DNA from 2 places in the Streptomyces sp. AHA2 genome. Region 2 is predicted to be linked to the other one. Evidence: riboswitches for the same ligand, from Rfam matches in the RefSeq annotation. Region 2 holds a riboswitch; the other holds the start of a gene.
The links. Region 2 has a riboswitch for thiamine pyrophosphate ahead of thiO (glycine oxidase ThiO). Riboswitches for the same ligand answer to the same signal wherever they lie in the genome.
Positions count from the first base shown of each region.

Region 1: another riboswitch for thiamine pyrophosphate. It lies ahead of Q5694_RS33065 (thiamine ABC transporter substrate-binding protein); the one in region 2 lies ahead of thiO (glycine oxidase ThiO).

Region 1 covers NZ_JAUQWJ010000030.1:35,493-46,512, reverse strand. Annotated here, with positions in the region: gene Q5694_RS33070 (ABC transporter permease) at 1-1,224, opposite strand, end outside; gene Q5694_RS33065 (thiamine ABC transporter substrate-binding protein) at 1,200-2,285, opposite strand; TPP riboswitch at 2,362-2,466, opposite strand; gene rlmN (23S rRNA (adenine(2503)-C(2))-methyltransferase RlmN) at 2,491-3,597, opposite strand; gene Q5694_RS33055 (nucleotidyltransferase) at 3,909-4,769, shown strand; gene Q5694_RS33050 (S-4TM family putative pore-forming effector) at 4,669-5,697, shown strand; gene Q5694_RS33045 (HDIG domain-containing metalloprotein) at 6,111-7,040, shown strand; gene Q5694_RS33040 (NUDIX hydrolase) at 7,028-7,498, opposite strand; gene Q5694_RS33035 (XRE family transcriptional regulator) at 7,527-8,258, opposite strand; gene Q5694_RS33030 (SCO3933 family regulatory protein) at 8,415-8,771, shown strand; gene Q5694_RS33025 (FtsK/SpoIIIE domain-containing protein) at 8,774-10,129, shown strand; gene Q5694_RS33020 (hypothetical protein) at 10,216-10,374, shown strand; gene Q5694_RS33015 (DUF2637 domain-containing protein) at 10,374-11,020, shown strand, end outside.
Region 2 covers NZ_JAUQWJ010000002.1:576,769-587,788, forward strand. Annotated here, with positions in the region: gene Q5694_RS06695 (deoxyribonuclease IV) at 1-399, opposite strand, end outside; gene pknB (Stk1 family PASTA domain-containing Ser/Thr kinase) at 459-2,393, opposite strand; gene Q5694_RS06705 (thiazole synthase) at 2,498-3,295, opposite strand; gene thiS (sulfur carrier protein ThiS) at 3,298-3,498, opposite strand; gene thiO (glycine oxidase ThiO) at 3,495-4,667, opposite strand; TPP riboswitch at 4,665-4,776, opposite strand; gene Q5694_RS06720 (hypothetical protein) at 4,829-5,179, shown strand; gene Q5694_RS06725 (NAD(P)/FAD-dependent oxidoreductase) at 5,212-6,453, shown strand; gene Q5694_RS06730 (Rv2175c family DNA-binding protein) at 6,541-6,906, shown strand; gene thiE (thiamine phosphate synthase) at 7,340-8,008, shown strand; gene metF (methylenetetrahydrofolate reductase [NAD(P)H]) at 8,117-9,040, shown strand; gene Q5694_RS06745 (SCO2102 family sporulation regulator) at 9,097-10,017, shown strand; gene Q5694_RS06750 (phytoene desaturase family protein) at 10,034-11,020, opposite strand, start outside.

The DNA of each region.
Region 1 (11,020 bases), on a different contig from region 2:
GGAGATCAGGAACCCGAAGCCGACGGTCACCGCGGACACCCCGAGCGGCAGCATCAGCAGCGCGTCGAAGCCGCGCACGAACCGCCCGGCGTCCCGGCGGGTGAGCGCGACGGCGGCCAGCGAACCGACCAGTACGGCGATGGCGGTCGCGGCGACGGCGTACGACAGCGAGTTGCCGACCGCCTCGATCGGCGGGACCAGGAACATGCCGCCGTCCTGGCGGGTCAGCGCCCGGTAGTAGCCGAACCCGGGGGCGTCCAGGGAGCGCTGCACCAGCACGGCCAGCGGCAGCACGATCAGCACGGCGACGGTGGCCAGCACCGCGCCCAGCAGCGCCCACTGCCCGGCGCCGCGCGGCCGGCGCGCGGTGACCGCCGCGTCCACGAGCCGCAGGGCCGTCTCCCGCCGCCGCACGGTCCAGGCGTGCAGGGCGAGGATCGCGCCTACCGCGGCGAACTGGATCAGGGTCAGCACGGCCGCCGTGGACAGGTCGAAGATCTCGGACGTCTGCCGGTAGATCTCCACCTCCAGGGTGGAGAAGGTGGGCCCGCCGAGGATCTGGACGACGCCGAAGGAGGTGAAGGTGAACAGGAAGACCATCAGCGCGGCGGCGGCCACGGCCGGGGCGAGGGCGGGCAGGGTCACCTTCCGCCAGGCGGTCGCGGGGGAGGCGCCGAGCATCCGCGCGGCCTCCTCCTGGCGGGGGTCGAGCTGCGCCCAGAGCCCGCCCACGGTCCGCACCACCACGGCGTAGTTGAAGAAGACGTGGGCGAGCAGGATCGCCCACACGGTGGTGTCCAGCCGGACGCCCCACCACTCGTCGAGCAGCCCGCCGCGCCCGGCCAGCGCCAGGAACGCCGTGCCGACGACGACCGTCGGCAGCACGAACGGGACGGTCACCATCGCCCGCAGCACCTGCTTGCCCGGGAAGTCGAAGCGCGCGAAGACGTACGCGCCGGGGAGCGCGATCAGCAGCGTGAGCGCCGTGGAGACGAGCGCCTGCCAGGTGGTGAACCAGAGCACGTGCCGCACGCCCGACTGCCCGAGCACCTCCCCGATCCGCCCGGGGTGCCACGCCCCGCCGTCCCGCAGACCGCGCGCGACGATCGCGGCGACGGGGTAGGCGAAGAAGACCGCGAAGAACGCGACGGGCACGGCCAGCAGACCGAACCGCGCCGCCGCGCCCCGCCTGCGGGCGGCTACTTCAGTACGAGCGAGGTCCACGACTTGACCCACTGGTCACGGTGGTCGGCGATCTTCGCCGGGTCCATGGTCTGCGGGTTCTTCGCCTGCGGCCCGTACTGAGCGAACTCCGGCGGCACCTGGGCGTCCTCGCGCACCGGGTAGACGAACATGTTCAGCGGCATGTCCTCCTGGAACCGCTTGCCCACGAGGAAGTCGAGGAGCGCCTTGCCGCCCTCGGCGTTCCGCGCGTTGCCGAGCAGTCCCGCGTACTCGACCTGCCGGAAGCAGGTTCCCTCGGCCACGCCGGTCGGGGCGGTGTCCGGCCTGGGGTCGGCGAAGACGACCTCGGCGGGCGGGGAGGAGGCGTAGGAGACGACGAGCGGCCGGTCGCCCTTGGCCTTCTTCCCCCCGGCCGAGCCGGAGAACTCCTCGTTGTAGGCCTGCTCCCAGCCGTCGACGACCTTGACGCCGTTGGCCTTGAGCTTCTTCCAGTAACCCTCCCAGCCCCGGTCTCCGTACTCCGCCGCGGTGCCGAGCAGGAAGCCGAGGCCGGGCGAGGACGAGGAGGCGTTCTCGGTGACCAGCAGGTCCTTGTACCGGGGGTCGGTCAGGTCGTCGAGGGTCCGCGGCGGCCGGAGCTTGCGGTCGGCGAAGTACTTCTTGTCGTAGTTGACGCAGACGTCGCCGGTGTCGACGGGCGTGACCCGGTGCTTGTCCCGGTCGACTCGGTACTCGGCCTTGATGCGGTCCGAGCCCTTCGGCTCGTACGGCTGGAACAGGCCGTTGTCGAGGGCGCGGGAGAGCAGGGTGTTGTCGACGCCGAAGAAGACGTCGCCCTGCGGGTTGTCCTTGGTGAGGATCGCCTTGTTGACGGCCTGCCCGGCGTCGCCGTCCTCCAGGACCCTGACCTTGTACCCGGACTGCTTCTCGAAGGCCGCGAGGACGTCCTTGGAGGCGGCCCACGAGTCGTGGCTGACGAGCGTGACGGTCTGGGAGTCGCCCGGCTTCTGACCGCCGTCGGACGACCCGCACGCCGCGAGCGTGCCGGCCAGGCCCAGCCCGACGACCGCGGCCGTCAGGCGCTTTGCGTTGATGCTCACTGGATTCCTCCTGGAGTGACCAGGAGAAGACGCGGCCCCGCCCGGGACTTCCGTGGTCCCGGGCAGGGCGCAACAGCTCGAGTGGTGACCGATCTCCCTACCCAGAATGACCTGGGCCAGGTTCGGAGGGTCTGCGGCCGTGCCGCACTCTCAGCGCTGTGGCGCTCCCCTGTCGGAATATGCAGATGTGGATACGGCGATCAGACTACCGTTCGGTGGCCGCGAGCTGACCACACGCCCCGTCGATCTCCTGACCACGGGTGTCCCGGATCGTCACCGGCACACCATGGGCGGCGATGGCCTCCACGAACGCCTTCTCGTCCTCGGGCCGGGAGGCCGTCCACTTGGAGCCGGGCGTCGGGTTCAGCGGGATCAGGTTGACGTGCACCGGCTTGCCCCTGAGCAGCCGGCCGAGCCGGTCACCGCGCCAGGCCTGGTCGTTGATGTCGCGGATCAGCGCGTACTCGATGGACAGCCGCCGCCCGGACTTCGCGCTGTACTCGAACCCGGCGTCCAGCACCTCGCGCACCTTCCACCGGGTGTTGACCGGTACGAGGGTGTCGCGCAGCTCGTCGTCGGGAGCGTGCAGGGAGATCGCCAGCCGGCACTTGAAGCCCTCGTCGGCGAAGCGGTGGATGGCCGGGACGAGACCGACGGTGGAGACGGTGATGCCGCGCTGCGACAGCCCGAGCCCGTCCGGCTCGGGGTCGGTGAGGCGGCGGACGGCCCCGACGACCCGGTTGTAGTTCGCGAGCGGCTCGCCCATGCCCATGAAGACGATGTTGCTGAGCCGCGCGGGACCGCCGGGGACCTCGCCGTCGCGCAGGGCCCGCATCCCGTCGACGATCTGGTGCACGATCTCGGCGGTGGACAGGTTGCGGTCGAGACCGGCCTGCCCGGTCGCGCAGAACGGGCAGTTCATGCCGCACCCGGCCTGCGAGCTGATGCACATGGTCACCCGGTCCGGGTAGCGCATCAGCACGGACTCGACGAGCGTCCCGTCGAACAGCCGCCACAGGGTTTTGCGGGTGGTGCCCTGGTCGGTGGACAGATGCCGCACGACGGTCATCAGCTCGGGCAGCAGCGCCTCCTGCAGCCGCGCACGGCTGCCGGCGGGGATGTCGGTCCACTGCTCCGGGTCGTGCGCGTACCGCGCGAAGTAGTGCTGCGAGAGCTGCTTGGCACGAAACGGCTTCTCCCCGACCGCGGCGACGGCCTCCTTGCGCTCGGCAGGAGTGAGGTCGGCAAGATGCCGCGGCGGCTTCTTGGCTCCACGGGGGGCGACGAAAGTGAGTTCTCCGGGTGCAGGCATAACCCTTCCAGTGTGGCAGATCAACGGCGGGTGCCCAGGCCGGAGCGGGGTGGGGGTGGTCACCTGTGGGTGGCGTCTGTCGGCGTTGGTCGGCTTCGGACGGCCCAGGGACGGCCCAGGACTCAGTCAGCCGTCGCCGCAGGTGTCCAGGTGGCGGCGCCGCAGCCCGTCACTCCATCTGCGCCGGAGCTAATACGCAAGAGGGCTGGTGATCCACTTCCACCACGGGCAGTACTCACCACTTATCCGATTGACGTAGAAGAGGTACGCACCCCTAGGAAGCGCTTAGGCCCATCAGTTAATCTTCAGCCATGGCTTGGACTGTCGATTCGGCATTTGCCGACTTCCACACAACAATCAATCTCCCTGGCGATCACAGGACTATCGCGAATACACGCAGGGATTGGGTACTGCGGAGACTTGGAACCTCCATGACTGTGCTAGATGCCTTTTCGATGGGCTCCATACCTCGATACACCGCCCTAAAGGGTTACGCAGATCTGGACATTATCGCCGTCCTCCACTACGAACAACATATCAAAGGGCGCCTTCCATCTACCGTACTCGGTAACGTTAAGCGCGCATTGGGGCCTGGCGCGGGCAGCGTTCGCCGCAATGGCCAGGCCGTTACGATGCGCTTCCAGTCATGGCCCGACATCGACGTCGTCCCAGCAGTTCGAGTCACCAACGATTCCGGGGAAGTAACCCACTATGAAATCCCCGACATGAATCGTGAAATCTGGCTCGAAACTAAGCCGCACAAGCACACGCGAGACGTGAACAGCAAGGCGGAAAGCCATGGGTTGAAGTTTCGCCAAGTAATTAAATTCATTAAGGACTGGAATCGCCGTCAAAGCATTAGCCTTCAGAGCTATCATCTCGAAGTCATTGCCCTGAAGACGCCAACCGATTGGAAATCGTACGATTGGTCCGTGCTTCAGTGGTTCAGCCATGCGAAGAGCCAACTGTATAGTTGCTGGCACGAGGGAAACGACGTTAGCGCGTATTTGACCGCCGATCGAGCCTATCTAGTCCAACAACAAATCAATCAGGCCTACACGGCGGCATTGAATGCCTGGTATGCCACGTCTGGCCCCAATCCCAACCAAGCTGCCGCCATCCGCGAATGGAAATCCATCTTTGGGCAGCGGTTCCCGAGTTACGGCAGCTGAGAGAAATGCGGACGGACAATTCGTGACCCTCGAGCCTCAATCTGGCCGCATCATGTCTCGCCAGAATGACGATAAGCCCCTTAGGCTACTCGCAGCTCAGCGGCAGCTATACGACGACGCCAAGCGGATTCACAATTTCCGCACCTCCCTGATTATTGCAGGTGGGATAGTCGGGGCCGCCTTGTCTATAACGCTTCCTTCGGCCAGACAGGCCCTCGGCGTAAGTGTGGCCCTAACGTTGCTTTTTGTGAGCATCCTGGGGAGCGCGAGGGAAAAGCGTAAGACTAAGCAGGCAGCCTCCGTCCAGGAAGAGTTTGACACGTACGTATTTGGTCTTCCATGGAACGCGACCCTGGCCGACCGACCATCAACTGCTGTCATTGCCGAAGCAGCCGAGAGGCATAGGCCCAGGAATCTACGAGATTGGTATAGCGACACGGAGGACCTGCCTTACCCGCTTGACGTCCTTGTCAGCCAGCGAAGCAATCTCGCATGGGGCGTTTCTGATCAGCGCAGATGGAGTGCCGCCCTTGCAGGTTTTGCAATTCTCACCCTCAGTCTCGCTTCGATAGCATGCGCTCTCATAGGTCTCTCATTCACTGACTCGGTGACAGCAATTTTTGCCCCACTGATTCCAGCGATCAAAGAAGTTTTTGAGATGTGGCGGGCAAGCACAGAGTCCGTCAAGATGAAGGAGGCGACTGAGGCTCGTATTGCTCAAATCTGGGAAACTTCCTTGCGGCAAAAGAAGCCTCCGAAGTTGACGACTTGCCGTGAACTGCAAGATCAGATGTGCACGATACGGCAAGTCAACGCAGCAATCCCTTCATGGTTCTATTGGTTCCTGCGCGATAAGAACGAAAAGGTTATGCGCGTCAGTGTTGCGGACTACGTGGCCGAAGCCCGGCAGCAAGGTCTCACGAGCTAGCAGCCGGCTCCACCGAGGTCGGCGGAGCGGCTTTGGGCTGGAGCTGCTTTGGGGCGAGTGATCATGGCCCCGTAAGCTTCCGGCGAGTCGGGCAGTCTGTGGACCTGCCCGTTAAAGCACGACGTTGGGGCCATGATCTTAGAGGCTCGCCCCAAAGTGGCTGCCTAAAGCCGCGGAACCGACCGCCCCAGCCACAGAGGGTGTCTCCCACTTCATGCCCCCAGCCGCCGAGCGCGCCGCCGGGCGCGGCCAGCCGGGGCGAAGACAGGAGGCAGGCCGCGCCGCAGAGGCGGCGCGCGCCCGCGCCGTGCGCGGGCCTTGATGAAGTAGGGAAAGTCTTACCGCATCCATGATCGAAGCCGCTCGATCGTGGGCCTGTCAGCTCGCCTCCGCTCTGGGCTACCGTTCCATGCATGCCTTCTGCACTGGACAAGCCTCAAGGTGCGGCCGAACTCGCCGAGTCTCTGCTTCCCCCGCTCGGCAACCGCTGGCTCCACACTCAGGCTGTGGCCGCTCGCGCTCGGGAAGCTGCAGCAGCTGTGTCGAAGGCTGACCGGGATCTCCTCGTTGCCGCAGCATGGCTGCACGACATCGGCTACGCCCCCGAGCTACGCGACACCGGCTTCCATCCACTTGACGGTGCCCGGCACCTGGAATCGCTGGGTGCGCCGGCACGTCTCGTGCGTCTGGTCGCCCACCACTCCGGAGCCGTGTACGAAGCGGAGCAGCGCGGCCTCTCGGAGGATCTGGCCGGCTATGAGCGGGAGGACTCCCCTGTACTCGACGCGTTGATCTTCTCCGACATGACGACCGGCCCGGCCGGGCAATCCTTCGACTTCGACAAGCGGATCGACGAGATCCTTGTGCGTTACGAGCCCGGCAGTGAGGTTCACAACGCGATCAGCAAGGCGCGACCCTACCTGGGTGGGGCGGTCGAGCGCACGAAGCGACGGGTCGCGGCGTTCACGTCACTGGCGCCGAGTCAGCGAGCGATCATCGACGGAAGCGGTTGGTGGCCTCCGACGCTCTTCGCTGTTGAGCACCAGGACGTGGAACTGCTGGCACGGCTGCTCGATGCCGGCGCAGATCCTGACGAGGGCAACGGTGCGACTCCTCTGACGCACGCGGTTGAAACGGAAGGTGACTCGGCGCTGCAGAGCGGTGAGCCGCTCACCGTGGCGACAACGGCTGTCCTCCTCGCGTACGGCGCAGACCCGGAACTGCCCGACGGGACCGGCGACACACCGCTTCAGGTTGCTGAGCGCTACAACCACGCCCCTGCGATCAGGTTGCTCCGTCGACATCTGTCGGGAGATGGATCCGGGCAGCCTCAGCCGATGTAGGGCTCTGCCCGTCCTGCCAGGCCGTGATCGATCCGCATGCGCATCGACGGGTGGATGTTCAGCTCGTCCAGCCTGCTCGGATCGACGAACGCCACTTCCTTGCTCTCGCTGCTCGTCCGCAGCTGGCCGCCGACGATGCGGGCGTGGAAGCAAATCGAGAACTGCTGGCGGACCTCACCGTCGTCGTACGCCATGACGTGTCCGGGGTTCGTGTAGATCCCGACCAGGCCGGTGACCTCGACGTCGAACCCGGTCTCTTCCTTGGTCTCGCGTACAGCCGCGTCGGGCGCTGACTCGCCCAGGTCGATGCCGCCTCCGGGCAGGGCCCACAGATCGTTGTCGGTCTTGTGGATCAGCAGGACCTCACCGGCCTCGTTGCGGGCCACGGCGGTCACGGAGGGGACGAGGCTGTTCGCCTTCGGGGCGTTCGGATCGTTGAAGTAGTCGACGCGTGCCATGCGTTCAGCGTCGCACGTCGGGAGCCGGTTATGCCTTCCGGCCCTGGTCCCACGCGTAGTCGAAGCTGCGCATGTAGTGCCGGAACGTCCGTGCTCCCGGCAGGTACTTGAAGTGCATCACCGGGTTCTGACCGGCGGGAGCTCCGAGCACGTGGGGGTTCACCAGCACGTCGTCGTCGAACCGGTAGATCGAGTTGTAGAGGATCGTGTCGTGCAGCCGGATCTCTACGCCGGGTGTCGACATGGCGGGTTGCAGGTACCGGCGAGTTATCCGCGCTCGCGCGGCCAGGTCGTCGCCGATGCCCTCCTCCTCGCCACGCTGGCGCACTGCCGCGGAATCCGGGTCGCCCAACAGGATGCGGACCTGGGCGCCGGCCTTCGCCTTCTCGGCCAACTGGTCCGGCAGGTCCGGGTGACTGTCGAAGAGGAAGAGTCCCGCGTACACCAGGATGTCGACCTGGTCCGTCGCCCTCTCGATCAGGGAAGACCACAGCGGGGCAGGGACGGCACCGCGGTGCGGGTAGTACGTGATCAGCTCCGACGCGCTTGCCTTCTCGGCCTGCTTCTCGACTGTCGGCCACACGTAGACCTCGTCGACCCCGAGGAAGCTCGCAGTCTTCCAGCGGTGCCCCCGGTGCGGAGTCCGGTTGGTGGTGATCCAGCGCTCGACGCTCTTGGGATCGACTCCGACGTGTTCGGCGACGGACTGGATCGTCTCGCCCTTCGCCGAAATCGCAGCCCGCAGACGCTCGTTCGCCATGGTGTTCCCTCCTAGGGACCCGTAGGGACGTTTTGACGGTAGCTCAGACGTCCCTAAACGTCCATACGGGCCGTGATGCGTCCACCCCCTCCCGCGGTCTCCTGATCTCACCGACGGGACGTCGGCCAAGAACCCACCACAGCAGGAGACAAGACGATGCGTCAGATTCCCGTGGACACATCCGCCGCGACCGTGATGGTCGCCAAGACCCCGCAGCCCAAGGTCAAGGACCGCCGCACCGGCGAGATCGCCATGGACGTCGAGTCCGGCGCGAAGCTGATGACGGTCGATGTGATGTTCGCGGCCAACGACGAGGTGGAGATCCTCTCCATCACCGTCCCCGAGCCGGGCATCTCCGGTGAGCTGGCCATGGGCACGCCGGTCGCGCTCACGGGCCTGATCGCACGGCCATGGGAGAACGACTTCAACGGTCAGAAGCGGCACGGCATCGCCTTCCGCGCGGTCGCCGTCACCTCGCTGGCCGCCGCTGCCTCGAACTCGAAGGCGGCCTGACAATGACCGCCTTCACGGTCGCTCTGGTGCTGGTCGTCGCCACTGCGGGTCTCCTGCGGTGGCGGCGCCCCGCCTGGTACTGGATGACCTTCGGCGTCACCCTCGCCTCGCTGCGGGTCCTGCTCCGCTACGCCTCCGTCATGGACGCCTGTGGCCTGACGGTCCCGCCCCCACGCTGGCGCCTGGCTCTGGCCCGGGTCACCAACCGGCCCGTGCCGGACTCCCGCCCGCCGCGCATCCTGCGCTTCCGGCCGACCCGTACCGGCCTGGTCCTGCGCCTGGGACTGCGCCCCGGTCAGGACGCCTTCGACGTCGCCGCCGCCTCGGACCGGCTGCGCCACTCCTTCTCCATGTACGGGGTCACCTCACGTGAGGTGCGCTCGGGTGTCGTGGAAGTGCGGATGACCGGCTACGACGTCCTCAAGCGGGTGCAGATGCCCGCCAAGGTCGACACCCGCCCCATGAGGGTTCCGGTCGCCCTGCGCGAGGACGGCTCGGTGCACTACCGCGACTACCGGGCCGTTCCGCACGCCCTCACGCTCGGCGCCACCGAGTCGGGCAAGTCCGTCTACCAGCGCAACCTGGTCGCCGGGCTCGCCCCTATGGACGTCGCCCTGGTCGGCATCGACTGCAAACAGGGGGTGGAGCTGTTCCCGCTGGCCCGCCGGTTCTCCGCCCTCGCCGACAACCCCGACACCGCCGCCGACCTCCTCGACGCGCTCGTGTCCCGCATGGAAGGCGTCTATCAACTCATCCGGGCTGAGCAGCGCATCACCTCCGCCGTGCCCGACGCCGAGATAGCCGCCGACATCTGGGACCTGCCCGACGACATCCGTCCCGTCCCGGTCGTGGTCCTGGTCGACGAGGTCGCCGAACTCGCCCTGTTCGCCAGCAAGGAGGAAGAGAAGCGGCGCGACCGCATCATCACCGCACTGGTCCGCCTCGCCCAGCTCGGCCGCGCGGCCGGCATCTACCTGGAGATCTGCGGACAGCGCTTCGGCTCCGAACTCGGCAAGGGCATCACCATGCTCCGCGCCCAGCTCACCGGCCGCACCGCCCACCGCGTCAACGACGAGACCAGCGCCAACATGGCCTTCGGCGACATCTCCCCGGACGCCGTCCTGGCCGCCATCCAGATCCCCGCCGAGACACGCGGGCTGGCCATCGCCGGTGACTCGACCGGAGGCTGGCACCGCATCCGCGCCCCGCACACCTCGCTCCGCCAGGCCGTGAACACCTGCAACCGGCACGCCGACCGCACACCGGCCTTGACTGAACTGGCCCCCTTCCAGCCCGAGCTGGTCAGTTCCTCCGAGGCCCTGGTGCCGCTGTCCAAGACGGCTCCCGTCACGGCCTGAGTTCCCCCCCGCCCAACGGTCGGTGCGACCGCCCTTCGCGCCAGGTCCCTGCCCCTGCCATGTCTGATGAAGGGAGAACCCCCGCCATGTGCCCCGACTGCGAGGACTTCGCCCGCACGGTCCTGCTCCTGGGCCAGCTCGCCCTCTACGCCGACACGACCGGTGCTGACCTCGACTTCGTGGACGCCGTCAGCCCTTCCCTGGCCGCCTCGCTCCCCGAACCGCCGACCGGGGAGGAGTCCTGATGGCCGCCCGTCACAGCCTGCGCGTCGACGCCGTCCTGGTTCAGGCCGTCATCGCCGGAGCCTTGTCCTTCGCCCACCTGCACGACCTGGCCGCCGCTGCCGGACAGGACGGCTGGAAGGCCTGGGCCTACCCGGTCAGCGTCGACCTGCTCCTGGTCGCCGCCTGGCGACGACTCCGCAGTGAGGGCCCGTCCCGGCTGGCCTGGTGCTGGTTCCTCATCGCCCTGTTCGCCTCGCTCGGCGCCAACGTCGCCACCGCCGGATTCCTCGACCTGGCCGACCCACCCGCCCTGCTCCGCCTCGGCATCGCCGGATGGCCCGCGCTCGCCTTCCTCGGCGGAACCCTCCTCGCACACTCCGGCGACCACCGGATCCCGGATGCCTCGGCACCCGCCGCGGCCCCGGAACGCGATCTCGCCGACGACCGCGAACCGGCCCCCGAAGCCACGCCGGACCCGGAGCCCGCCCCGGCCCCGGTGGAGGAGACGCCGGCACTTCCGCCCGCCGACCCTCCGCCCGCGGTTCCCGCCGTGCTCATCGACCACGCCCGCAAGGTCGCCGCCGACTACCGCGACCGCACCGGCGCCCCGATCGACACCGACACCCTGCGCGCCCGACTCGGCGTCCCGCCCCACCTCGCCGACGC
Region 2 (11,020 bases):
GACCTGCCGCAGCGCCACCGGCCGCTCCCGGCCACCCGTCGCGCTGCCGGTGTGGACCACCACGCCCCGCGCGCCGATCGCCCGCGCACGCCGCAGCGAGTGCCGCAGCGACTGCACGGACCGCTCGACGGTCGCCCCGGTGTGGGAACCGAAGTTGATCAGGTAGGGAGCGTGCACGTACGCGGGGATCCCGTCGGCCTCGCAGGCCGCGCGGAACGCCTCGTCCTGCCGGGGGTTCCCGGCCGGGGTGGCCCAGCCGCGCGGATTGGCCACGAAGACCTGCACGGCCTCCGCCGCCAGGTCACGGGCGTAGGACAGGCCGACGCGGTGGAGACCGCCGGCCACGGGGATGTGGCTGCCCACGGGGTTGCGGGACGGGCCGGACAGCTGAGGATTCACCCGTCCAGGGTGGCATGCCCGCGACTCGGCTCCGGCCGCGGGCTCCGTGCCCGCGGCCGTCACCGGATCTCGATTGTGATCGTCGAGCCCTTGGGCGCGCGCTCGCCGCCCTCGACGGACTGTCCCTCGACGGTGTCGCCGAACAGGCCGAGCAGCCCGCGGTCCTCGTCCACCTCGAAGCCCGCCTCCTCCAGCGCACGGGTGGCGTCGTCGACGCCGTCACCCACCACGTCCGGGACCTCGACCATCTCGGGGCCCTTGGACACCGTCAGCGTCACCGTGTCGCCCTCGGCCGCCCGGCCGCCGGCCTTCGGGCTCTGCGCGGCGACCTGGCCCTGCTCGAACTCGGCGGAGGTGACCCGCTCCTCGGCGACCTTCACCTTCAGCCCGGCCTCCTTCAGCTCCGCCTCGGCGTCGGCCAGGTCGTCACCGGTGACGTCGGGCACGTCGACGGGGCTGCCCTTGCTGACGACGAGCGCCACGGCCGTGCCCGCGCGCACCTTGGTGCCGTCCGCCGGCTCGGCGGAGACGACCGCGCCGCGCGGCACGTCGTCGCTGAACTCCCGGGTCACCATGCCGGGCTCCAGGCCGTCGTCCTTCAGCAGGGACCGGGCCTCGGCCAGCTCCCGGCCGGCCAGGGCGGGCACCCGCACGGTCTCGGGTCCGTCGGAGACGGTGATGCTCACCGAGTCGTTGCCGCGGATGCGCGCCCCGGTGCCGGGGTCGCTGCTGATGACCCGGCCGCGCTCGACGGTGTCGCTGTGGGCGTGCTCCACCTTGCCCAGCTCCAGTCCGGCGTCCCGCAACCGGTCCTCGGCCTGGTCCTGGGTCTTCGCCAGCAGCGGCGGGACCTCGGTGAACTGGCCGGAGTTGATGTACCAGAGGCCCGTGCCGACGCCCAGCACCAGCAGGACGGCCACGACGAGCGCCATCGGGCCGCGCGGCACCGCCCGGCGGCCGGCCGGCGCGGCCGGCGGCGGGGACGCCAGACGGCTGGTGCGGTTCAGTTCCGCCTCCGGTGCCGCGCCGTCCCGGCCGGAGGCGCCCGGGCGGGGCGTCGTCAGCGCACGGGGGATCACGCTCGTGCGGTCGTCGGCGTTGTCGTGGTCCGACGTCAGCGCCCGCGGCGGCACCGCGTCCAGCTGGTCGTCGGCGAGGCGGGCCCGCCCGTCGCGGACCCGCGCCAGCAGCGCCACCGCGTCGTACGGGCGGACCTCAGGGGTGCGGGCGGTCGCCGAGGCGACCATCTCGTCCAGCTCGTAGGCCAGGCCCGGCACGGCGGCCGAGGGCGGCGGCACGTCCTCGTGCAGGTGCTTGTAGAGGATCACGGCGGGGGAGTCCCCGTCGTGGGGCTTGTCCCCGGTGAGCATCTCGTAGAGCATCACGCCGCACGCGTACACGTCGACGCGGGGCTCCGCGGTGCCGTTCTCTATCTGCTCCGGGGCGAGGTACGACACCGTGCCGAGGACCGTGCCGGTGGTGTTGGTCACCGTGTCGACGGCCCTGACCAGGCCGAAGTCGGCGACCTTCACCCGGCCGTCGTCCCCTATCAGCACGTTCTCCGGCTTCATGTCGCGGTGCACGAACCCGGCGCGGTGGGCGGCGCCCAGGGCGGCCAGCACCGGCTCCAGGATGTCCAGGGCGGCACGCGGCTGCAGTGCCCCGCGCTCGCGCAGCACGTCCCGCAGGGTGCACCCGGCGACGTACTCCATCGCGAGGTAGACGTACGCGCCGTCGGTGCCCTGGTCGAAGACCTGCACCACGTTCGGGTGGGACAGCCGGGCCACCGACTTGGCCTCGCGGATGAACCGCTCGACGAACGAGGCGTCGACCGCGAGCGAGGGGTGCATCACCTTGAGCGCGAGGATCCGGTCGAGGCGGGTGTCCACGGCCCGGTAGACCGTGGCCATCCCGCCGACCGCGATCCGCGCGTCGATGCGGTACCGGCCGTCGAGCACCTGCCCGACCAAGGGGTCCTGAAGGGTCGTGTCCACGCAGGCGAGTGTACGAGCCGCGACCGACGGGGCCGTCCCCGCGGCTGCCGTCGGGGCGGTACTGCAGCGGACCTGTGACGTGCCCCGCGAGGGCGGACGCACCCCTACCGGAAGGCGGGGCGCTCCGGGTCCAGGGCGGCCATGCCGTCGCCCGGCGACGACGCCCGGGCGAAGTGCCGCCGCGGGATCCGGCCCGCCCGGCGGGCCAGCCGGCCCGCCTCCACGGCGTGCCGCATGGCTTCGGCCATCAGCACCGGCTCCTGCGCCCGCGTCACCGCCGAGGCCAGCATCACGCCCGCGCACCCCAGCTCCATCGCCAGCGCCGCGTCCGAGGCCGTCCCGGCGCCCGCGTCGAGGATCACCGGCACGCGCGCGTGCTCCACGATCAGCTCGAAGTTGTGCGGGTTGCGGATGCCCAGACCCGACCCGATCGGCGAACCGAGCGGCATGATCGCCGCGCAGCCCACGTCCTCCAGCTTCCGCGCGAGCACGGGATCGTCGTTGGTGTACGGCAGCACCGTGAAGCCGTCGTCGACCAGCGTCTCGGCCGCGTCCAGCAGCTCGATCGGGTCCGGCAGCAGGGTGCGCTCGTCGGCGATGACCTCCAGCTTGATCAGGTCCGTGCCGAGGGCCTCGCGCGCGAGGCGGGCGGTGAGGACGGCCTCGCCGGCGGTGAAGCAGCCCGCCGTGTTCGGCAGCACCTTGATGCCCAGCCGGTCGAGGACGGACAGCACCGAGCCGTGCACGGAGGCGTTCACCCGGCGCATCGCCACCGTCGTCAGCTCCGTGCCGGAGGCGACCAGGGAGCGCTCCAGCACGTCGAGGCTGGGCGCCCCGCCGGTCCCCATGATCAGGCGGGAGGTGAAGGACGTGTCCCCGAGGACGAACGGATCGTCGGCCATGGTCAGCCTCCTTGGACGGCGGTGAGGACTTCCACGCGGTCCCCTTCGGACAGGGGCGTGGCGGGCCACTGCGTGCGCGGGACGACGGTTTCGTTGAGGGCGGCGGCCACCCCCGAGGTCGAGGTGGTGAGGGACTTCACCACGGCGTCGAGAGCCGTGCCGGGCCGGACGTGGCGGGGCTCGCCGTTGACGGAGATGTTCATGCGGGCTGCTCCGTGAGTGCGGTGGCGGTGCGGAAGCGCTCGGGGGTGAAGGGACGGGCCTCGGCGGGCAGTTCGCCCGTGGCCAGGGCGTGCGCCAGGACGTCGCCGGTCACCGGCGTGAGCAGCACGCCGTTGCGGTAGTGACCGGTCGCCAGCAGCAGTCCGTCCAGAGCCGTCGGACCGAGCAGCGGGGCGTTGTCCGGGGAGCCGGGGCGCAGTCCGGCCCGGGTCTCGGTGAGCGGCAGTTCGGTGATCCCCGGCACCAGCTCGTGGGCGTCGCGCAGCAGCTCGTACACGCCGCCCGCGGTGACGGTGGTGTCCCAGCCCAGCTCCTCGCTGGTCGCCCCGATCACCAGCTCACCGCTCTCGCGCGGCACCAGGTAGACGTGACTGCCGCGCACGACCGCGCGCACGGTGCGGCTCAGGAACGGCCCGTGCCGCGGCGGCATCGTCAGCCGCACCACCTGGCCCTTGACGGGCCGTACGGGGGGCAGGACCTCGTCCGGGACGCCCGCGAGCCGGCCGCTGAGGCTGCCCCCGGCCAGCACGACCTGTCCCGCGCCCAGCGCGGTCCCGTCGTCGGTGACCACCCCCGCGGCCCGGTCCCGTTCGACGGTGAGCCGCTCGGCCCGGACGCGGTGCAGGACCACCCCCGCCCGCTCGCACGCGGCGACCAGCGCCCCGGCGAGGCGCCGGGGGTCGATCTGGTGGTCGCCGTCGACCCGCAGCCCGCCGCGCACGCCCGGCGCGAGCATCGGCTCCAGCCGGCGGCACTCGCGCCCCGACAGCCACTGCGAGTCCAGCCCGGACCGCTGCTGGAGGGCGTGCAGTTCTCGCAGGTGGGCGCGGTCGTCGGCGTCCAGGGCCACGGCCAGGGTGCCGCAGCGGCGGTAGCCGAGGTCGTGTCCGGTCAGTTCGGTCAGCTCGGCCGTGAAGTCCGGGTAGCGGCCGGCCGAGGCGAGGTTCAGCTGCAGCAGGGTCTGCTCGCCGTAGTGCAGTTCCGTGACGGCGGCCAGCATCCCGGCGGCGACCTGGGCGGCTCCGCCGCCGGGCTCGGGATCCACCAGGGCCGTGGCGAAACCGCGCTGCGCGGCCCGCCAGGCCGTGACCAGGCCGATGATCCCGCCCCCGACGACGAGGACGTCCGACGTGGTGGACGTGCGCGACATGGGCGTCCAGCCCCTCCCTTCGCCGGCATGACCCGGATCAGGTTCGTACGGTCGGAGGCCGCCAGCCTCCCTCTCAGCCCGGTGCGTCCGGGCTCCCGCGAGTGCTCTACGTTGGCCACCCTAGCCCGACCCCGCACGCCGCAGTAAGGGAGCCTCCTTCCATGGCCCGATCCCTCGACGGTCTGGTCCTCGCCCCGGTCGCCGACCAGGCACCCGGCCAGGTCGGGACGTCCACCCGGTTCACCTACCACGAGCGGGAGGGCGCGGTCTGGGCCGACTACGCGGGCGGGGACGTCGTACACGGGCATCTCGTGGGTATCCGGGAAGGTGACAGGCTCGACTTCCGCTACGTCCAGCTCGGGCGGGACGGCACCACCGCCTCGGGGCACTGCGTCTCGACGGTCGTGGAGCTGCCCGACGGGCGGGTGCGGCTGGAGGAGACCTGGCAGTGGGAGTCCCGGCCGGGCAGCGGCACGAGCGTTGTGGAGCAGGTCACGGCGCAGGGGCGCTGACTGACGGAGTGTCAGGTGTCTATGGTGATCAGGTGAGCGAGCAGACGCAGGAAGCAGGCCCGTCCGTGCCGCGGCGCGTGGTCGTGGCGGGCGCGGGCATGGCCGGGGTGCAGACCGCGGTCGCCCTGCGCGAACAGGGCTTCACCGGCACCGTGAGCCTGATCGGCGCCGAACCCCACCAGCCCTACGACCGACCGCCGTTGTCCAAGGCCGTCCTGCTCGGCAAGGCCGAGGGCTCCGCCTTCGACGTGGACTTCGAGGCGCTGGGCATCGAACTGCGCCTCGGCTGCGAGGTGCTGGGCCTGCGCCCGGGCGCCCACGAACTGGACACCGAGGCCGGAGCGGTGCCCTACGACGTCCTGGTCGTCGCGACCGGCGCAGAACCGGTCCGGCTGCCCGGCACGCAGGGAGTGCCCGGCGTGCACCTGCTGCGCACCCTGGACGACGCCGAGCGGCTGCGGCCGGTGCTGGCCGCCCGGCACGAGATCGTGGTCGTCGGCGCGGGCTGGATCGGCGCGGAGTTCGCCACGGCCGCGCGCGAGGCGGGCTGCTCGGTGACCGTCGTGGAGGCCGCCGGCCGTCCCCTCGCCGAAGCCCTGCCCCCCGAGGTCGCCGCGCCGATGACCCGCTGGTACGCCGACGCGGGCGCCTCCTTGCGCACCCACGCGCGCGTGGAGCGGGTGGAGCCCGGCGCGGTGGTCCTGGACGACGGCTCGCGGCTGCCCGCGGAGGCGGTCGTCGTCGGCATCGGCGCCCGCCCCGCCACGGCCTGGCTGTCCGGGTCCGGCGTCGAACTCGGCGCGCACGGCGAGGTGGTCGCCGACGCGCACCTGCGCACCCGCGTGCCGGACGTGTACGCGGTCGGCGACTGCGCCTCCTTCCCCTCGGGCCGGTACGGCGAGCGCCTGCTGGTGCACCACTGGGACAACGCCCTGCAGGGGCCGCGCACGGTCGCCGCGAACATCGTCGGCCGGGCCTCGGGCGAGCCGCCCGCGGTGTACGACCCGGTGCCCTACTTCTGGTCCGAGCAGTTCGGCCGGTTCGTGCAGTACGCCGGGCACCACGCGGCCGCCGACGCGCTGCTGTGGCGGGGCGACCCCTCCGGCCCGGCCTGGACGGTGTGCTGGCTGCGGGGCGAGCGGCTGGTCGCGCTGCTGGCGGTCGGCCGCCCGCGGGACCTGGCGCAGGGCCGCCGCCTGATCGAGTCGGGCACGCCGATGAACCCGGTGCTGCTGGCGGACCCGGCCAGGCCGATGAAGGCGGCCACGGCCTGAGACCGGGGCCGGGGCGGAGCGGGCCGTCGCGCCCGGGTGGACCGGGTCGGCTTCCGACTGTCGGTGGCGGATGGCAGGCTTGTTCCCGTGACCGAGATTGACGCAAAGATCGATGCTCTCGTCCCCGCCTGGCTCACCCTCCCCGACATCGCCGAGCAGCTCGGTGTCGAGGTGACGCGTGTGCGGCAGCTGGTCAAGGAGGGCCAGCTCATCGCCGTACGCCGCGGTGAGAACCGGGCGCTGCACGTTCCCGCCGCCTTCATCGACGGGGACAAGGTCGTCAAGGGCCTCACCGGGACCCTGACGCTCCTGCGGGACGACGGCTTCACGGACGAAGAGATGCTGGAGTGGCTCTTCACCCCCGACCCCAGCCTGCCCGGCACCCCCGCGCAGGCGCTCAGCGAGAACCGCGGCACGGAGGTGAAGCGCCGCGCGCAGGCGCTCGCAGTCTGACCCGGACTCCGCGGGAGGACCGTCCGGCACCGCCCGAGCGGGGCCGGACCCGAACAGCCGCCCGGTGCGGGGCCGTGGCCCACGGGGCCACGGCCCGGGACCGGGCCGTGCTCTTTCACGGGCGGGACGCATCCGGGCCTCGGGCGCGTAAGGTGCCCGGGGCGGTCCCGGACGGGACGCGCCCGCCCGGCCGGAACCGCCCGGCGGGCGGGGCCTTCCGGTGACGGAACCGCACAGCCCCACCCGGCCCTCCCGCCCGCACGCACCCGGAGGTGCACGCGGGTGCCCGCGCCGACCGGCCGGGCGCCGCGCCCCGGCCCACCCACGGCGCACGGGCGAGGCCGCCCGCGCCGACCACCAGGGTCCCGCCGCCCGCACGCTTCGCACCGCACGCGGACGGGGGCCCGCGCCACCGACACCGAGGGGGACTCCCATGACCGGCACCGCGACCTCCGCCGCCACCACCGCCCGGGCCCGGCTCGCCGACGCCCGGCTCTACCTCTGCACCGACGCCCGCAAGCGCCAGGGCGACCTTCCCGCGTTCCTGGACGCCGTGCTGGCCGGCGGCGTCGACATCGTCCAGCTGCGCGACAAGGGCATGGAGGCGGCCGAGGAGCTGGAGCACCTGGAGGTGTTCGCCGAGGCCTGCGCCCGGCACGGCAAGCTGCTCGCGGTCAACGACCGGGCGGACGTCGCCCACGCCGCCGGCGCCGACGTCCTGCACCTGGGCCAGGGCGACCTCCCGGTCCCCGCGGCCCGCGCCATCCTGGGCGACGACGTCCTGATCGGCCGCTCCACCCACGCCGGGCCCGAGGCCGCCGCGGCAGCCGGCCAGGAGGGCGTGGACTACTTCTGCACCGGCCCCTGCTGGCCGACCCCCACCAAGCCCGGCCGGCACGCCCCCGGGCTGGACCTCGTGCGGTACACGGCCGGTCTCGGCACCGACCGCCCCTGGTTCGCCATCGGCGGCATCGATCTCGGCAACCTCGACCAGGTCCTGGATGCGGGCGCCCGGCGGGTCGTCGTCGTACGGGCGATCACCGAAGCCGGTGACCCGGGTGACGCGGCGGCCGGGTTCGCCAAGCGCCTGCGGGAGCGCTGATCCCCGTTGTATCCAAGGAGTGGACAGAAGGACGGACAACTCGTGGACAATAGGTGCAAAACCCTGTGCGCGGTTGGGGGACCGACGCCCCCTGGCTAACCTGCCGGTATGGCCCTCGGCACCGCATCCATCAGATCGGACCACGCCCGCACCGTGCGCGACATGCTCGCGACCGGCAAGACGACGTACTCGTTCGAGTTCTACGCGCCCAAGACCCCGAAGGGCGAGCGGAACCTGTGGAACGCGCTGCGCCGGGTCGAGGCGGTGGCGCCCGACTTCGTCTCCGTGACCTACGGCGCGGGCGGCTCCACCCGCGCCGGGACGGTCAAGGCGACCGAGGCGATCGCCTCCGACACCACCCTCACGCCGATCGCCCACCTCACCGCGGTCGACCACTCGGTGGCCGACCTGCGCAACATCATCGGCCAGTACGCGGACGCCGGGATCCGCAACATGCTCGCCCTGCGCGGCGACCCGCCCGGCGACCCGATGGGCGAGTGGGTGCCGCATCCCCGGGGCCTGGCCTACGCGGCCGAGCTCGTCGAACTGATCAAGGCGTCCGGTGACTTCTGCGTGGGCGTGGCCGCCTTCCCGGCCATGCACCCGCGCTCCGCGGACTGGGAGACCGACGTCCGCCACTTCGTCGACAAGTGCCGGGCGGGCGCCGACTACGCCATCACGCAGATGTTCTTCCAGCCGGAGGACTACCTGCGGCTGCGCGACCGGGTCGCGGCCGCCGGCTGCGAGACCCCGATCATCCCCGAGGTCATGCCGATCGCCAGCGTGCGGACGCTGGAGCGCATCGGCTCCCTGACCAACGCCGCGTTCCCGGCCGCCCTGAAAGAGCGGATCCTCACAGCACAAGACGATCCGGCCGCTGTACGCTCCATTGGGATCGAATTCGCCACGGAGTTCTGTGCGCGGCTGCTCGCCGAAGGCGTGCCCGGGTTGCACTTCATCACGCTCAACAACTCCACGGCGACCCTGGAGATCTACGAGAACCTGGGCCTGCACCACCCACCGCAGGCCTAGACCGTTCGCACCGGTATACGACACACTGCGTAACGGCCACTGGGAGAGGGGCGTACATGGGCTGGGCGGTCCTCTACATCGCGTTCGGCGTCGTCGCGCTGTGGCTGCTGGGCGAGGTGCTCCTGCAGTACAAGGCGCGGCTGCGCTGGCGTCTGCTGGCCTTCGTCGGGTTCCTCGGTGTCGTCGTCGGTGTCCTGATCCCGTCGGTCGTGGTGATCGGCCTGGGCGCGGCCGCCTTCGCGGTCGGGCAGACCTACGTCACCCTGTCGTTCCGCAGCGGCTTCGCGGCCGGCTGGGCGGTCAGCGCGCCGGTGCTCGGCGGCAGCAGGCGCCGCCGCGGTGAGCGCGGGCGCCAGGAGCCGACGTTGGAGGTCTCCGACCTGGAGGCCGAGGGCGGCTACGGCGACGAGGGCACCGGCCACAGCCGGGACACCGACGGCTACGGCCAGGACGACGACCACGACGACGTCTTCACCCCGGTGCGCCACGGCCGCGCGACGGACGACGGGAACACCGCCGTCTACGAGCCGCAGCCCATGCCCGACGACACCGGCAACTACGGCGTGTACGGCGACACCGGCTACCCGGGCCGGTCCCACGACCAGTACGCGGCCCAGGGCTCCGACCAGTCCTACTCCTACGACTACTCGGGCTACGGCCAGCAGCAGGGCTACGACGGCACCGGACAGCAGCAGTACGCGGCCTACTCGGACCCGTACATCGGCTCGTCGAACTACGGCGGGACCGCCTACGACACCGGTTACGGCGACCAGCAGTACCACGGCCAGCAGGGTTACGCGCAGGACGCCTACCCCGGCACCTACGGCGGGGAGACACCGCCCGGCGGGGCGTGGGTGCCACAGCAGCGCAACACCGACGAGTACGGCCAGGAACTCCCGCCCGAGCAGCACTACCCCTACCAGGGGGGCGGGCAGCAGCCGCAGGGCAACGGCTTCGACGAGCAGTACCGTTTCTGAAGCCCGCGGCGGAAGGTCACTGCGAGCCGCGGAACCCGGGCCCCTCCACGATCAGTCCGGCCACCAGCGCCCCCGACATGCCCGCGTGCGGCAGTCCGCCGCCGGGGTGCGCCCAGCCGCCGACGGCGAACAGGCCCGGCACGACGGTGGTGTTGGACGGGTGCAGCAGCCGCCCCCCGGCCGCCGCCAGCGCCGGGACCGGCACCGCGCCGCCCTCCGCGCCCGTCGCGTCCGCGATGTCGGCCGGGGTGCGCAGCTCCCGCCAGAGCACCCGCTCGCGCAGCCCGGGCACGGCGCGTCCGGCCGCCGTCACCATCCGTTCGGCCACGTCGTCCCAGGACCGGTCGGGCCGCGCGGGGACGACCGCGGTCACGGTGACCGCCTCGTGGCCCTCCGGGGCCGACCGCTCGTCACCCGGCCGCAGCACCGTCACCGTGGGCCGCCCGGCCGGCTCCGCCGCGCCGAACAGGGCGTCCAGTTCGGCCTCGCGGTCCGGTGTGTGCACCACCGTGCGGTGGGCCGTGCCCTCGGGGCGGGCGCCGCGCAGGGCCAGCAGGACGGTCAGCCGCGCTGCCGCCGCCGGCTGCGGGCGCACCCCGCCGTCGTCCCGCACCGCCCGGCCCGCCAGCCGGTCCAGCACGCCGGGGGAGACCCCGGCGACGACGTGGTCGGCCTCCACGGCCGTCCCGTCGGCCAGTTCGATCCCCGCGGCCCGGCCGTCCTTCTCCAGGACTCCCGTCACCTCGGCACCGAAGTGGAACACGACCCCGCGGGCCAGGCACCGCTCGTAGACCGCGCGCGCCAGCTCCCGCATCCCGCCGCGCACGTACCAGGTGCCGAACGCGTGCTCCATGTACGGCAGGACCGCCGCGCTCGCGGGCGTGGTCCGCGGGTCCAGGCCGTGGCTGAGGGCGTGACTCTCCAGCAGTGCGGCCAGCCGCGGGTCGCGCAGTTCCCAGGCGCCGACCTCGGCGAGGGTGCCGGCCCTGCGGGTGCGCAGCAG